Regions from separate parts of the Edaphobacter sp. FHG110511_03 genome, predicted to be linked through region 1. Evidence: riboswitches for the same ligand, from Rfam matches in the RefSeq annotation. Region 1 holds a riboswitch; each other region holds the start of a gene.

Region 1 (3,484 bases):
GTTAGTAAGTTTCGACAATCTTGCGCCTCTGCCTGAGGTGCGCCTCGCAGCCGCCCAGAAGCCCAGCGCACTAGAGGCGATCCGCGAAGATATCGGCGACTGTACGCGGTGCCCGCTGGCCTATGCCGGGCGGCGCAAGATCGTATTCGCCGACGGAGACCCGAACGCTCGCCTGATGTTCGTGGGCGAGGGCCCAGGGGCGGACGAGGACACACAGGGGCTTCCGTTTGTCGGCAAGGCGGGTCAGCTTCTGAACAACATGATCTCCGCGATGGGACTGAAGCGTGAGCAGGTTTATATCGCGAATATCGTGAAGTGCAGGCCGCCGGGCAACCGCGTTCCGGAGCCGGTGGAGGCAAATACCTGCTCGCAATTTCTCCTGAGGCAGATTGATGTGGTGCAGCCCGAGATCATCGTTGCGCTGGGCTCAACTGCGGCGACTTACCTGCTTGGGGTGAAGCAATCGCTGAGCGGGCTGCGCGGCCGTTGGCATGGCTGCCGTGGCGCAAAACTCGTCGTGACCTACCACCCAGCCTTTCTGCTCCGGGATCCGCGCCAGAAGGGCGAGGCCTGGAAGGATCTTCAGATGGTCATGAAAGAGCTAGGATTGAAGGCCCAGGCGAAGGCATGATTTTTTGACTTCATCCTCATCCATACCGCACACTGGAAATACGCTGTAGCTTTCGGCCCGGCACCTCTATGCTCGTGTGGGCCGTTTAACTCCACCTTGTACCGCAACGAAATGCTCGGGAAGCGCGGTGAGAGTCCGCCACTGCCCCGCAACTGTGATTCGCGCACGCTCGCACTTTCGCGAATGTGAATACTGTCTGGCTCACTCCCACTGACAAATCCTCGGGAAGGGAATAGCCGCAACCGGCAGAATGAAACGCGACAGTCAGGAGACCGGTTCCGTTGTCGCACACCAGCCACGTTTCCGACGGGGGAACGAGGAGTTAATCTTCATGCACGCACCCGCGCGTTCGTTTGCGGCTTCACACGTCTTCCGCCTGCTCTCCGTTCTGGCGATTCTTTCCTTCGTCACGCTCTCCTCCCAGGCAGTCATTGTTCGCGGAACCGTTACCGATCCGCTTGGAGCTGCTGTTGCCGGGGCACGGGTTCAGTTGATCCAGGGCAAGAACGTGGCCGGCTCCGGTCTCAGCGCTGCCGATGGCTCGTTCGAGATTCGCAGCACCGGCTCCGGCCGCTTTCTCCTGCTCACCTCTGCGGCTACCTTCACGCCAGGCATCGGGCAGAGCTTCTACGGTGGACGTACCGACGTCGTCAACCGCAACGTGACCCTCGAGATCGCCGCGGTCACCGCGCAGATCACCGTTACCGCCACCGGAATCCCCACGCCCATCCAGCAGGCAAGTTCGGCCATCAACCTCGTCCCGTTTTCCGCGCTGCAAACACGCGTGGGCGTTGTCGACGACCTGCGCCAGTCTCCAGGTGTCACTGCCGTGCAGACGGGGCAGTACGGCGGCGTCGGATCGCTCTTCGTGCGCGGCGGAAACTCCGACGCCAATAAAGTGATGATCGACGGCGTTACCTCGGAGGATATCGGCGGCCGCTTCGACTTCGGCACCGTCTCCTCCACCGCTCTCGATGGCTTCGAGCTGTATCGCGGACCCAACAGCGTTCTCTATGGTTCGGACGCCGGCGCCTCCGTGGTCAACTTCACCACGCCCCGCGGAGCCACCCTGCGTCCTATCCTCAACTACACGGGAGACGCGGGAAACTTTCACACCTGGCGCAACGAGGTCACCGTAGGCGGAGCGCATAGCCGCCTCGATTACTATGGAGCCTTCTCGCGCTTCGACTCCTCGAACGCTCTGCCGTTATATCGGTATCACGCGTCGACCAGTGCGGCCAATATCGGCTACAACATCACTGCCAATACGCCTCTGCGCTTCACCATCCGCAATGCCGTCTCGGCAACAGGTGTTCCCAACGCGCACGATTTCTTTGGAATCTCAGCGGTGGGCAAGCAGGCTGACCAGGACCTGTACTCCGGCGCTACGATCGAGAACCGTTTCCACAACTGGCATAACCTTGTTCGCTATGGCATCGCCCGGAAACGCGAACAGCTGGTCCAGTTCTACCCGGTGGGTGAGTTGCTGACTTACGACCAGTTTGGAGACGTGGCCTACTTCGGCAATGCGGTCACGATTCGCGGAGCCAACGGCTACTCTGCTTCCGGGCGCGCCGCCATCAATTACCCCGGAGCTTACCCAGCGCCTAACGATCTCGCTTCGTTGCGCGATGAGCTTTACTTCCAGTCGGACTACACCTTCTCGCCACACTTCATCGGCCTCTTCGGCTTCCGGTATGAGGACGAGCGCGGCTCCTCCAACAGCTCTTTCAGCTTCGACAAGACGAAGCGGACCAACTTCCAGTACACGCTCCAGTTTCAGGGCGACCTCTTCAATCGGATCTTCTACTCCCTTGGCGGAGCCATCGAACGCAATGATCTGTATGGCACAGCAGGCACGCCCCGCTTCGGTCTCGCCTGGGTGCCGGTACGTCCCGGCAACGGATTTCTTCATGGAACCAAACTCCGCGCCAACGCAGCCACCGGTGTTCAGGAGCCTTCGCTTTCGAACGAGTTCAACTCACTCTACACACAACTGTCAGATGCCGGAGCGGCTGACCTGATTGCTGCTTACAACGTGAAGCCGATCCAGGCGCTCCGTTCGCGTACCTACGACATTGGTATTGACCAGAACATCTTCAATCAGAAGCTCATCCTCAAGGCCGGGTACTTCCACAACCAGTTCAGCCATCAGCTCGACTTCGTCGACTCGGGTACGCTGCGTACCGTCTTCGGAATCGACACCACCAAGGCCCAACTCTTCGGTGCTCTCCTGAACACCCTCGCCTACAGGGCTCAGGGCTTTGAGGGCGAGCTTCAGTTCGCTCCCACCAGCCACATCCTCATGCGCGGCGGCTATACCTACCTCGCTTCGCTCGTCGAGCAGTCGTTCTCTACCGATGCCGCAGCCAATGGTACCTCCGCCCAGAACCCCAACCTTCCCGGCGTGCCGATTGGCTCTTCCTATCCGCTCGTAGGCCAGCGCCCCTTCCGCCGTCCCCCGCAGACCGGCTTCTTCAGCGCACAATACACGGTGATCAAGTTCTCGGCCGCACTGAAGGGAGCCTTTGCCAGCCGTTCGGACGACTCCACCTTCCTTTCCTTCTCTGACACCAATGGAGACAATAGCCTCCTTCTTCCTAACCGCAATTTGGACTTTGGCTATGCAAAACTCGATGCCTATGGGACCTATTCTGCGACGCATCGGGTCTCTGTCTTCGCAGAGCTGGGAAATCTCCTCTCCCAGCAACACATCGGCCCCATCGGCTACCCATCACTTCCATTCACCTTCCGTACCGGCCTGAAGGTGCGGCTAGGCGGCGACTGATCCTTTACTGTTTGTCAAACGGCTCTAGCATCTAAATCTTTCATATACCTATATTTGCCAGATGC
Region 2 (3,484 bases), on a different contig from region 1:
CGCGAAGTAGTATCCCGAGATCCGGCCAAGGCGGGTGTCAGCGTCGAGTCGGAACGAACCTTTGTCATCCCGATTTGTCTGCGCGAAGGCTGAGCTGGAAAACTGTGTCGCATTTACGTTGGGCTTGGGAATGTACTGCAGAAGAGATCGGCCAGGCGCTGACCAGGCAGCTTGCGGTATAACCCCGCCTGGAAAGACGCTGCCGTAGGCCTCGCCAGAGGATACGGCGTAACCAAGTTTTTGAGAAAGCAGCGAGGCTAGATAAGGGCCGCTTACATTGCCGGTAAGCTCCCCGGCAAAGTTGCCAGAGCGCTCGTCCAGGGTCGGCACCGAGATGTTACCTGCGGAGACGCCTTGTGTCTTGCGAGTTCCCTGATAGTCGGAAAAGAAGAGGAGATTAGCTCGCATAATAGGACCGCCAACCGGTCCGCCGAGTGCGACGCCGAACTGATCTTGCTTAAATTCCGGGCGAGTGAGATCAAAGTACCCTCTCGCGTCGAGCGCCGTATTACGGAAGAACTCGAAAACCTTTCCATGAAGTTGGCCGCTACCCGATTTGGTCACAACCGTGACCATGCCTCCGTTGTAGTTGCCATACTCCGGATCGAAGTTGTTGGTCAAAACTCGGAATTGTTCAATAGAGTCGAGGTCTGGGACGACTGAGGTTCCTCCGTTCATGTGCTCCCGGACATCTACACCGTTCACTATGAAGCCGTTGGAGGATTCCCTCTGACCGTTGATCGACACGTTCCCAGGAGAGATGCCACCTGTAACTCCTGCCATAATGACAGCGTTCGGAAGCAACGTTGAGATGGGTGAAACCCCAGGCTGGATCGAAAGCAGATCGGTGTAGCTTCTTCCGTTTAGCGGTAGCGCTGTCATCTGATCACGCGAGACGACCTCTCCAAGATGAGTTGCCGCAGTTTCAACCTGAATACCCGTCTCGGTGCTAACTGTCACAGTATCGGATAAATTACCGATCGTGAGAACTACATCCACGCGGATAACCGAGTCGGTGTCCACGTTTAGGTTGGTTTTTCGTTGCGGAGAGAACCCGTCCACGGAGATAGTCAAATCGTAGTGTCCGATCGATAGGTTCGGAAAGGAATAGAGACCCTGAGCGTTTGTTACAGTCTGGTAGGTTGTCTGTTGGCCGGTATTTGACCAGCTTGAGACCTGCTCCATGGACAACCGCACCACTGGGGTCGGTCACCATGCCTGAGATGCTTCCACCAGTTGCTGCCGAAAGTCTAACTGTCAGAGTAAGGCAGAAGAGAAAGCTGATGGATGCGAGAACTCGCCGGGCTAAACCGAATGAGACCTCGAACTTCAAGAACCGCATATGCACCTCAAATCGCAGGAACGACGAGGCAGGATGGCTCCGGATAGATGAGCGATCAGCCCCGTTTCCTCGCGGGGTAGAATCACAAAACTCATCTCAGGTAGGTCTCCTGACTTACAGGCAAGCTTATGCTGCCAGCTCTAAAAACTTTCGCCTTCCCCGATCATCGAGTGGCTTGTGAAAGTCCGTTCCTGATTACAGTGGCGGGACCGTGCCGGACTTGCACCGGCTTCCCTGTTATGTCCTTGCGGACACCCAAGATGCGTTATTCATCCTAGGCTATCACGATTACAATTGCGGTCTTGTCGACAGAGAGTTGCGTTGCACTAGCATCTCTCATCGCGAATCAATCGATCCAATTGCGCACGACACGGAGCGGATGGAAATGTGGAAATCACAAAGCCGATTTCGCAAATCTCCACCGCACGACGACGAGGCTATACTGACATTTCTAATTTCAGGTTCGAGCTAATGCCTCTTCGTTTTATGCATGCACGTGATGGCTCTGGAGCCAATGAGGTTGGCGCGTGAGGCCGGCGGATCAAAACCCTGTTCATGATGCCTACTATTAATGGCTACGAGGCAACGCAGGACTGTGGCCTATTGCGCCTACGGAATCATCCCGCAATCAAACATTTTGTTTGCAATCGGCGCGGCGATCTTGTTGATGAAGGTGGTCCGTAGTTGTGGATCGCTCTTCAGGAATGCGATGGCCTTCTGCTCTTCCGCAGACGGTTGCGTCTTTGCCGCCTTTTGCTCTTTCAACTGCGCGCAGGGAGTAGTCTCGTACTTCTGAATCACTTTTGCTGCTACTTTATCCAGAATCGGGTGCTGTTCCTGAGCGAGCATTCCGCTGGTATGAGCCGATGCGAACGTCAAAACCACAAGAACCGCGATGCTGAGGAAATGAATGAGCTTCACCATACAGTTCACCTTTTTCATTTGAATTTTTGAAGATGTCCGTGGCCCCAGCAGGTCGGTTAACTCGCTCCTTCAGTCAAAGTTTAACCTGAACCTTGTGGCATACACATTAGGCGCGAAGAGGTTCCTTGGCAAGCCTCAGTTTCGCGCTACCGTGATCGTGGATATCCAGTGCAAGCATTTGAGGAGGGCTCCGCAACGAGTCTACTCTCTCACTTTGAGGACGCTTATCAGACGATGGCCCTCGTCGAAGCACCCAATACTTCAAACAAGAAGCACGCGGATCCGGTCTCGTACACGGAATAGACTTTGCTCAAAGAGAGCCTATACGGGTTCGATTTGTACTTCACCATATAGCCTTCTGTGCCCATCAAGAAAAAGCACCCATGTATTTACTCTGTCTTGCTCTTGATGAAGGGCTCGTAACGGCGTCCAGCGCGTTGAACGAAGGACGCACTCATGATCTTTCCACTCGATCAGAAGGTGAATTTCGCTCCCATCTGAAGCTGTCGTGCTGTACTCGCAGTACCGGTCACTCGACCAAAATTTGCGTCGCCAAATCTTCCGTCCGGGGTATCAAGCGTGGGATGGTTGAAGACATTGAACGCCTCGCCTCTAAGCTCCAGCTGATAGCGCTCTCCAAACGGGAACTTTCGGAATATCGAAGTGTCCAGGTTCCAATATCCCGCAGAACGTAACGAATTGCGTCCAGCGGTACCGAAGGTATAAATCGGAGGAGCGGCATAGGCAGCAGTATTGAAGAACTCACTCGCCGTCCGGTGGATATTGTTGGGGTCGCCAACGACATTCGCTGTCATATATCCGCTGTTTCCGTTACCAGTGTTTGCGCTGTCTCCACCGATGCTCGGCGTGAAGGGCAGTCCCGACCTGGCTAGAAAGATGTTGTTCAGCTGCCAGTTACCAAGAATGTAATCAAGCGGGCTGCTACCGGTACTGAATGTCTTTCCCTTACCAAGTGGCACAGAATACAGTGTGCTGATCGAAAGGACATTTGTTAGATCATTACCGGATACAGACCTGCTTCCTGCCTTATCTGGATGATATGGATCTTGCGGAACACCACCCTCCACACCAAAAAATCCATCTCCACCGGTATTGATGGATTTTGACCACGTATACGCCACAGAGTAGGAGAAATCGTTTGTGAAGCGTCTTTCTACTGACAGCTGTAGTGCGTTGTAGTTGCTGGTTCCAGTGCTA
Region 3 (3,484 bases), on a different contig from region 1:
CCCGGTCGAAGTCTTCCCCGTACAAATCCGGAAATTGTGGTACGACTTTGGGGTCGAACAACGACCACACTCCATCCTCATCCACGCGCCGCATGAACAAGTCGGGAATCCAGTTCGCTAGATTCAGGTTGTAGGTCCTTCGTGCCTGATCGCCGGTGTTGTCGCGCATCTCGAGGAACGACTCCACATCGGCATGCCACGGCTCCAGATAGACGCAGCAGGCCCCCTTGCGCTTGCCGCCCTGGTTTACAGCTGCCACCGAGGCATCCAGCGTGCGCAGCCACGGCACAATCCCATTCGACAGGCCATTCGTCGCCCAAATCAGCGAGCCCTCCGAGCGTACCCGGTGAAAGGCCAGCCCGATACCGCCGGAAAACTTCGACAGCAGCGCAATCTGCTTGTAGGCGTCATAGATCGACTCCAGCGAGTCCTTCGGCGAATCCAGCAGATAGCACGACGACATCTGCGAATGTTTCGTTCCGCTGTTGAACAAGGTCGGCGAGCTCGGCAGATAATCGTGCGAGGCCAGCAGACGATAAAAATCCACTGCCTCTCCCACCCGCGTCGACAGGCCCGCCGACACCCTCATAAAGAAGTACTGAGGCGTCTCAATCACCTGCCGCGTGATGGGATGGCGCAGAAGATAGCGATCGTAGACCGTGCGAAGTCCGAAGTACTCGAATCGATCGGAGAAGCGATCGTCAATCGCGCTGTTCAGCTTGCGCGCATTGCCTGCGACAAACTCCGCCGCATCCTTCGAAACCACTCCTTCGCGATGGCCAACTTCTATCGACTGCGAGAACGAATAGATATTCTGCCCCGCAACCTCCTTCTCAATGGTCGCCAGCAACAGACGCGCTGCCAGCCGGGAGTATTCCGGCTCCTCTGCAATCAACGCCGCCGCTGTCTGGATCGAGATCGAGTCCAGCTCACGAGTCGAGGCCCCGTCAAACAACCCGCCAATCGTTTTGCTCGCAACGCGAATCGCGTCCACATGTGCCAGCCCCTGGCAGCATCGCTGCACGGCTCGCACAATCTTGTTCACATCCACTGGCTCAAGCGCGCCACTTCGTTTGCGCACCTGCATCTGTGGAATCGATTCGGCCGAGGGAAAGTTCGGGTCCAGTTCTGTCAGCGTCGCTTGTGCCGCCATGGGGAGTCTCCTCTTGCCCAGAGCGGAGGAAGCGGAGGACGTCTGCACAAACCGGACGCGGCCACCGCACCTTCCCCTCGAAGGCGTGTGAAATTCGTGCCTTTCGGCACGCGCTTCCGGCAGGTCTTCGGACTCTGCAGGCTCCCTACTTGCTTCGGCTTCCCAGCTTTTCAGCCAGTGCCATATCGAAGCGTTCGTTCCTGCTTACCGCTGCGGGGCAGTTCCGGATTCGCACCGGATTCCCTTTTCAGTCCTGACCACGAGGGCCAGAACACCGTGAAGTTCACTCACTATAACAAGGGCTATACGGCGGGTCAACGTCTATATATTGGGGCCATCATGTGGAAATGAGGAAGAAACTCTAGCCGCGCCGCACGCAGCGAAAGCCCATGTTGCTGGTCGAGCTGTCCGGCGTATTCCTGGTTCTGGCGGCCACGCGATAGCGATTGCAGTAGCTCGCATGGCAAAGAAAGCTGCCTCCCTTGGTGACCTTTTCCGTGCCACGCACCGGGCCTCTCGGGTTAGTCGTCTCATGCTTTGGATGGTTAACCCCAAACCAGTCCTGGGTCCACTCCCACACATTTCCGACCATGGAGTAAAGACCATATCCGTTTGGAGGAAACGCCCTGACCGGGCACGATCCCGCATATCCATCTTCCGCCGTATCCTGCGAAGGAAACTCTCCCTGCCATACGTTGCAAAGGTGTTTGCCTTCGGGTTCAAGTTCGTCTCCCCACGGAAACAGCCTCTGCTCCAACCCGCCGCGAGCAGCGTATTCCCACTCTGCTTCCGTAGGCAGCTGTTTGCCCGCCCACGCGGCATAAGCCTCTGCGTCCGAGTAGGAGACATGAACCACAGGATGATCCTCACGGCCGCGAAGATGACTGCCTGGGCCCTCCGGAGCATCCCACTTCGCTTTGTATACCTTGCACCACCACTGCGCCTGGGCGACAGTGTCTGCGACAAGCTGCTTGAAACGCTCTTTGGGAATATGTGCCCAGAAGACGAAGGACCAGTCGTATCGCTCCGCCTCGGTGATATATCCCGTGGCCTGGATGAACTCTGCGTACTGCGCGTTGGTAACGGGCGTGATGTCGATCGAAAAGGGTGGCAGGACCACGAAGCGGACCGGGCCTTCCCCATCCGCAGAAAAGCCGAGGGCATAATCCGTGCCCATCTTGAAACGTCCACCGGGCAGCACAATCATGCCGGCGCTGGAGCTTTCCTGCAATGGATTGGCCAGAATCGCAGACTCGTTTGTGAGCTTTTCTGCGCGGTCTGCAGAAGGCGTGCAGCAGCTTTTCTTCTCTTCATCCATCGTCAAGGCAATGCTACACAACTTCAAGCCTCGCATGAAATGCCACGATCCCGAGCCACCCTGCAAGGTACGCTGCTCGGCACCATTACAATCCTTCCATGACCCGTACCAACATCCCGGGCACCAGCCCCTACGAACCCATCATCGGCTTCTCTCGCGCCGTTCGCATCGGCAATCAGGTTCATGTCTCCGGAACCGGGCCCGTCGGGGCCGACGATCTCGACGTCGCCGAGCAGACCGATCAGTGCCTCACCCTCATCGCCGCCGCACTCAAGAATGCAGGCGCCTCCTTCAAGCACGTCTACCGCACCCGCATGTTCCTCACCCGCACTGAGGACTGGGAGATCGTAGGCCGTGTCCATGGCAAGTTTTTCTCTCTCATCCGCCCTGCAGCCACCATGGTCGTCGTCAAAGAGCTCCTGGACCCGCGCTGGCGCATCGAGATCGAAGCCGACGCGTTCATTCCCGAATAGACATTCTTCTCGCAACGCGACCCCGCATCGTTACAATCGGGAACGTCATGACAGCCGCCACGGTCACGCGCCCAGGTCTTCTCCGGATCATTGCCGGAGCCGGACTTCTTGTAGGCACGCTTGATATTGCGGATGCCATCCTTTTCTTCGGTCTTCGTGGCGTTTCACCAACGCGCATCCTGCAGGGCATCGCCTTCGGACTGATCGGCCGCACAGCCTTCTCCCTGGGCACGCGCTCCGCCCTGCTTGGGCTTCTTCTTCACTTCTTCATTGCTACAACCGTCTCGGCCATCTACCTTCTCCTCAGCCGCAGACTTCCACTTTCGCGTCATCCATGGTTCTATGGAACCCTTTATGGCATCGCCGTTTACATCGTCATGAACTACGTTGTCCTCCCCCTGTCCCACATCGGCCTTCGCCCACTTCCTCCGCTTGCTCCCTTAATCAATGGGATTGCAGCACTCATCCTCTGTGTGGGAATTCCCCTCGCCTTCCTCGCACGGCACTACATCCCCTACAAGCCGTCCTCTCCCGCTGAAG
Region 4 (3,484 bases), on a different contig from region 1:
TGAGTAGCGTCCGATCTTAATCGATACGACCATTGCAAGAACAGAGAGCAGGATCATTAAGAAGAATGCGCTAGTTCTAATGCCAATTGTTTCAGGGTTGCCGACTGACGGCGGGCTAGCAGGATATTTGAGGCTTGGAACGAACACAACGGTTATGAAACCAATGCAGGCGAGGAACGCGGCGAGGTCGCGCGGACGGGTCGGGCCGACGCGTCCATATGAAAAAGCGAAACTAAGGCCGAAAAGACCCCCTAATGCCGCGCCGAATGTTACCGTACCAGTGAGTAGCCCGACGGTTTTCTGAACGCGCCGGCTGAAAATCTCTGGCTCTTCTTGATCGTGTATATGGCCGGTGCCGGATTCAAAGGCAATCGCGCGATCCACTTGAGGTTCGCCCAGCCAGTGAGCGGAAACGAATACAACCAGGCCGGCAAGGATGCCGACCAACATGCCGCGGATGAGTAGGCTACGTGCCAAGAGACATTCCGACCTTAGGTTAGAATCCGTCTCTCAGTGACAGGGAAAACCCAGGAGGTGGCGGCCATCGTGAACGAATTCGTGAACTGTACGACCGTGCATGATACTGGTCGCGCCTTGTTCGGCTCCCACAAAGTAGATTGCCAATAGGAGCAGGAGCCCGCCGAAGAATGCCCATGGAAGAATCTCAGACAACGGAATCGTGGGAACGAAGATTGGCTGCGAGATCGAACCTGTGTTTTGCGATGCCATGCGAAGCTCCTTTTTTTCAGTGTAGCGCAAGCGACTCTCGTAAGATAACACCTACTTTATGAAGTCCAACGCTCTGCATGGTCGCCTCACGTTGATAAGCCACCCAGCTACGCGGGAACAAAAGGCCGGTATCTTTCCGCTTGATGAACCTTTAGATGAGCAGTCCTTGCGGGAGCTTGCACCCGTACCTCGGAGAGTGTCAAGAGATATCAAGGTATTCGTGGCTCCAGAACTTCGGACACGACAGACATCGGACGCTCTAGGATTGAACGCGATAGATGATTCAGAACTTCGAGATTGCGATTTCGGACGATGGCATGGCCGTTCTCTAGAAGAACTGCAATCGGAAGAGGTTCAAAGTCTGATTGATTGGCTGAACGACATTCGCGCAGCACCACACGAAGGCGAATCTTTTTACAAACTAATGACAAGAGTCGGAGCTTGGCTCGACAGGCAACGAGGTGCTGGTTCCGTCGTTGCTGTGACGCATGGGTCTGTTATTCGGGCAGCAGTGGTGTATGCGATGCAAGGCTCTCCGCATCAGTCATTTCTGCGCTTAGAAGTTTCTCCGCTCACAATGACGGACATTCGTTTTGGCAACGGCTTTTGGTGCATACGTTCAGTGGGTGTTCCATTAGAGGCCAAGAGCCTAATGAAAAGTATGTGGTAGCACTAAGCCGCGGAGACGAGGAGGATGATAGACTCCAATCAATTCCAGGTGCCCTGACTCTAGGGTGAAAATGGGAATCCGGTGAGAATCCGGAACTGCCCCGCAGCGGTATTCAGGAACGAACGCTCAATAATGCACTGGTCCGACGTGGACTGGGAAGCTGAGCCAGTAGGAAGCCTGTAAGTCCGAAGACCTGCCAGGAAAGATCGCACACGCCTCCGCGGGGAGACGAGGTCGCAGTGGTTCATCTGGTCACTTCGGGAACCGTTGTCTCCTTCGCTAATCTCAGCACAGGCTAGGGAGTTGCATGATGGTGACGCTTGTTCTCGGTGGTGTTCGCAGCGGCAAAAGTGGTTATGCGCAACGACTCGCAGAACGTGCAGACAATGTCACATTTGTGGCCACTGCTGAGGTTCGGGACGACCCCGAAATGCAATCCAAGATCGATCGCCATCAATCGGAACGCCCAATTCATTGGAAGACCATAGAAGAGCCCGTTGGCCTCGCGAGGGTTTTGTCAGCGCCGGATGAGTCGTCGCAAGTCATCCTGATCGACTGTCTTACTATCTTCGCTGCAAATATACTTGAGCGCTTCGGTGACAACACTACCGCAACCCATACAGAAATCGACGCCTTATGTGGCGCTCTTAGCCACGCCCCATGCAATATCATTCTTGTCTCAAACGAGGTAGGAAGTGGCGTCGTTCCAGCGTACGCTTCAGGCCGTCGATTTCGAGATCTCGTCGGCGAGATCAATCAGAGAGTGGCGGTGCTTGCGGATAACGTCCTCTTTATGATCGCCGGGCTGCCGTTAGTGCTAAAAGGAGACGCGCAGCTATGACAGGATTTCTCGTTGCGGGGACATCCAGCGGCGTCGGCAAAACTACTGTCACATTGGCCATCACGGCCGCATTGCGTGGCCGGGGGCACGTGGTCCAACTGTTCAAAGGTGGTCCAGACTTCTTAGATGCTGGGCATCATACCCGCATTGCTGGGCGAAGATCACGCAACCTGGATACCTGGATGCTGAGCTCCGAGAACAATCGCAATATCCTGCGACGCGCTTCGCAGGGTGCGGATGTCCTTGTCGTCGAAGGAATGATGGGCTTGTTTGATGGGAAGAATGGGACTGGAAAAGGAAGCAGCGCCGAGATTGCCAGCCTCCTTAAACTGCCAATTGTGCTGGTCGTTGACGCAAGCAAATCGGCTCAAAGCATCGCTGCCGTCGTCCTTGGTTTTGAGATGTTTGATCCGGAACTGCGATTTGCTGGGATTATCCTCAACCGCGTTGGGAGCGAGCATCATTTTCGATTGCTCGAAGCGGCAATTCTCGATCGATGCAGAACGCCAATACTCGGATGGCTGCCAAGAGAATCCGCTATCTCAATTCCAGAGCGACATCTCGGTCTTCGTACCGCAGAGGAATCGCAAGACGAAGAGTCGACATGCCAATTTACCAAACTCGCCAGCGCAGCCGAGAGCCACCTATCTCTCGATTGGCTTCTCTCTCTGCAATGTAGGCTTGATCTGAAATCCGACTCTATGCCCCAGGCCAGAACGGAAGTAAGAGCACGTATCGGCGTGGCGTTCGATCCTGCTTTCAGCTTTTATTACGAGGATAATCTGGATCTTCTACGCGAACAGGGAGCTGAAATTGTGAAGTTCAGCCCTTTGCACGATTCCGATCTGCCGCCGATGCTGGATGGGCTCTATTTGGGTGGCGGATATCCTGAACTCTATGCAAAAGAGCTAAGCGGCAATACGACAATGCTCGCTGCGATTCGCGAGTTCGCAAAGTCCCAACGTCCCATATATGCAGAGTGTGGCGGCATGATGTATCTCGCCGCAGCGTTAACCACGAAAGATGGCACCCTCCATGAAATGTCTGGAGTCTTGCCATGCCGCGTCGAGATGACCCCTCATCTCAAAAGCTTTGGTTACGTTACCGTCGCATTCACACAAGATTGCTTGCTCGGACCGGCAGGCACAACCATTCGTGGTCATAGTTTTCATTACTCTCAAATGGCTGCAACACACGGTCTATCGAGCAATTACCGGGTCAGCTATTCGCTCTCTGCACGACTG

What was found. A riboswitch is a leader RNA that binds a small molecule or an ion and turns the genes downstream of it on or off. The one in region 1 is predicted to bind cobalamin.
Region 2: linked by a shared signal. The riboswitch ahead of AC5S26_RS00040 (carboxypeptidase-like regulatory domain-containing protein) and the one ahead of AC5S26_RS19445 (TonB-dependent receptor) in region 1 are both predicted to bind cobalamin.
Region 3: linked by a shared signal. The riboswitch ahead of AC5S26_RS20075 (ribonucleoside-diphosphate reductase subunit alpha) and the one ahead of AC5S26_RS19445 (TonB-dependent receptor) in region 1 are both predicted to bind cobalamin.
Region 4: linked by a shared signal. The riboswitch ahead of cobU (bifunctional adenosylcobinamide kinase/adenosylcobinamide-phosphate guanylyltransferase) and the one ahead of AC5S26_RS19445 (TonB-dependent receptor) in region 1 are both predicted to bind cobalamin.

The regions. Positions count from the first base shown of each region.
Region 1 is NZ_JBZYWL010000004.1:619,549-623,032, forward strand. It holds gene AC5S26_RS19440 (uracil-DNA glycosylase) at 1-631, shown strand, start outside; cobalamin riboswitch at 724-926, shown strand; gene AC5S26_RS19445 (TonB-dependent receptor) at 963-3,419, shown strand.
Region 2 is NZ_JBZYWL010000001.1:11,861-15,344, forward strand. It holds gene AC5S26_RS00040 (carboxypeptidase-like regulatory domain-containing protein) at 1-1,185, opposite strand, end outside; cobalamin riboswitch at 1,425-1,616, opposite strand; gene AC5S26_RS00045 (hypothetical protein) at 1,952-2,266, opposite strand; gene AC5S26_RS00050 (TonB-dependent receptor) at 2,740-3,484, opposite strand, start outside.
Region 3 is NZ_JBZYWL010000005.1:79,415-82,898, forward strand. It holds gene AC5S26_RS20075 (ribonucleoside-diphosphate reductase subunit alpha) at 1-1,153, opposite strand, end outside; cobalamin riboswitch at 1,255-1,448, opposite strand; gene AC5S26_RS20080 (formylglycine-generating enzyme family protein) at 1,515-2,471, opposite strand; gene AC5S26_RS20085 (RidA family protein) at 2,570-2,944, shown strand; gene AC5S26_RS20090 (hypothetical protein) at 2,992-3,484, shown strand, end outside.
Region 4 is NZ_JBZYWL010000001.1:53,903-57,386, reverse strand. It holds gene AC5S26_RS00215 (CbtA family protein) at 1-477, opposite strand, end outside; gene AC5S26_RS00210 (CbtB domain-containing protein) at 511-729, opposite strand; gene AC5S26_RS00205 (histidine phosphatase family protein) at 788-1,399, shown strand; cobalamin riboswitch at 1,429-1,613, shown strand; gene cobU (bifunctional adenosylcobinamide kinase/adenosylcobinamide-phosphate guanylyltransferase) at 1,707-2,240, shown strand; gene AC5S26_RS00195 (cobyrinic acid a,c-diamide synthase CobB) at 2,237-3,484, shown strand, end outside.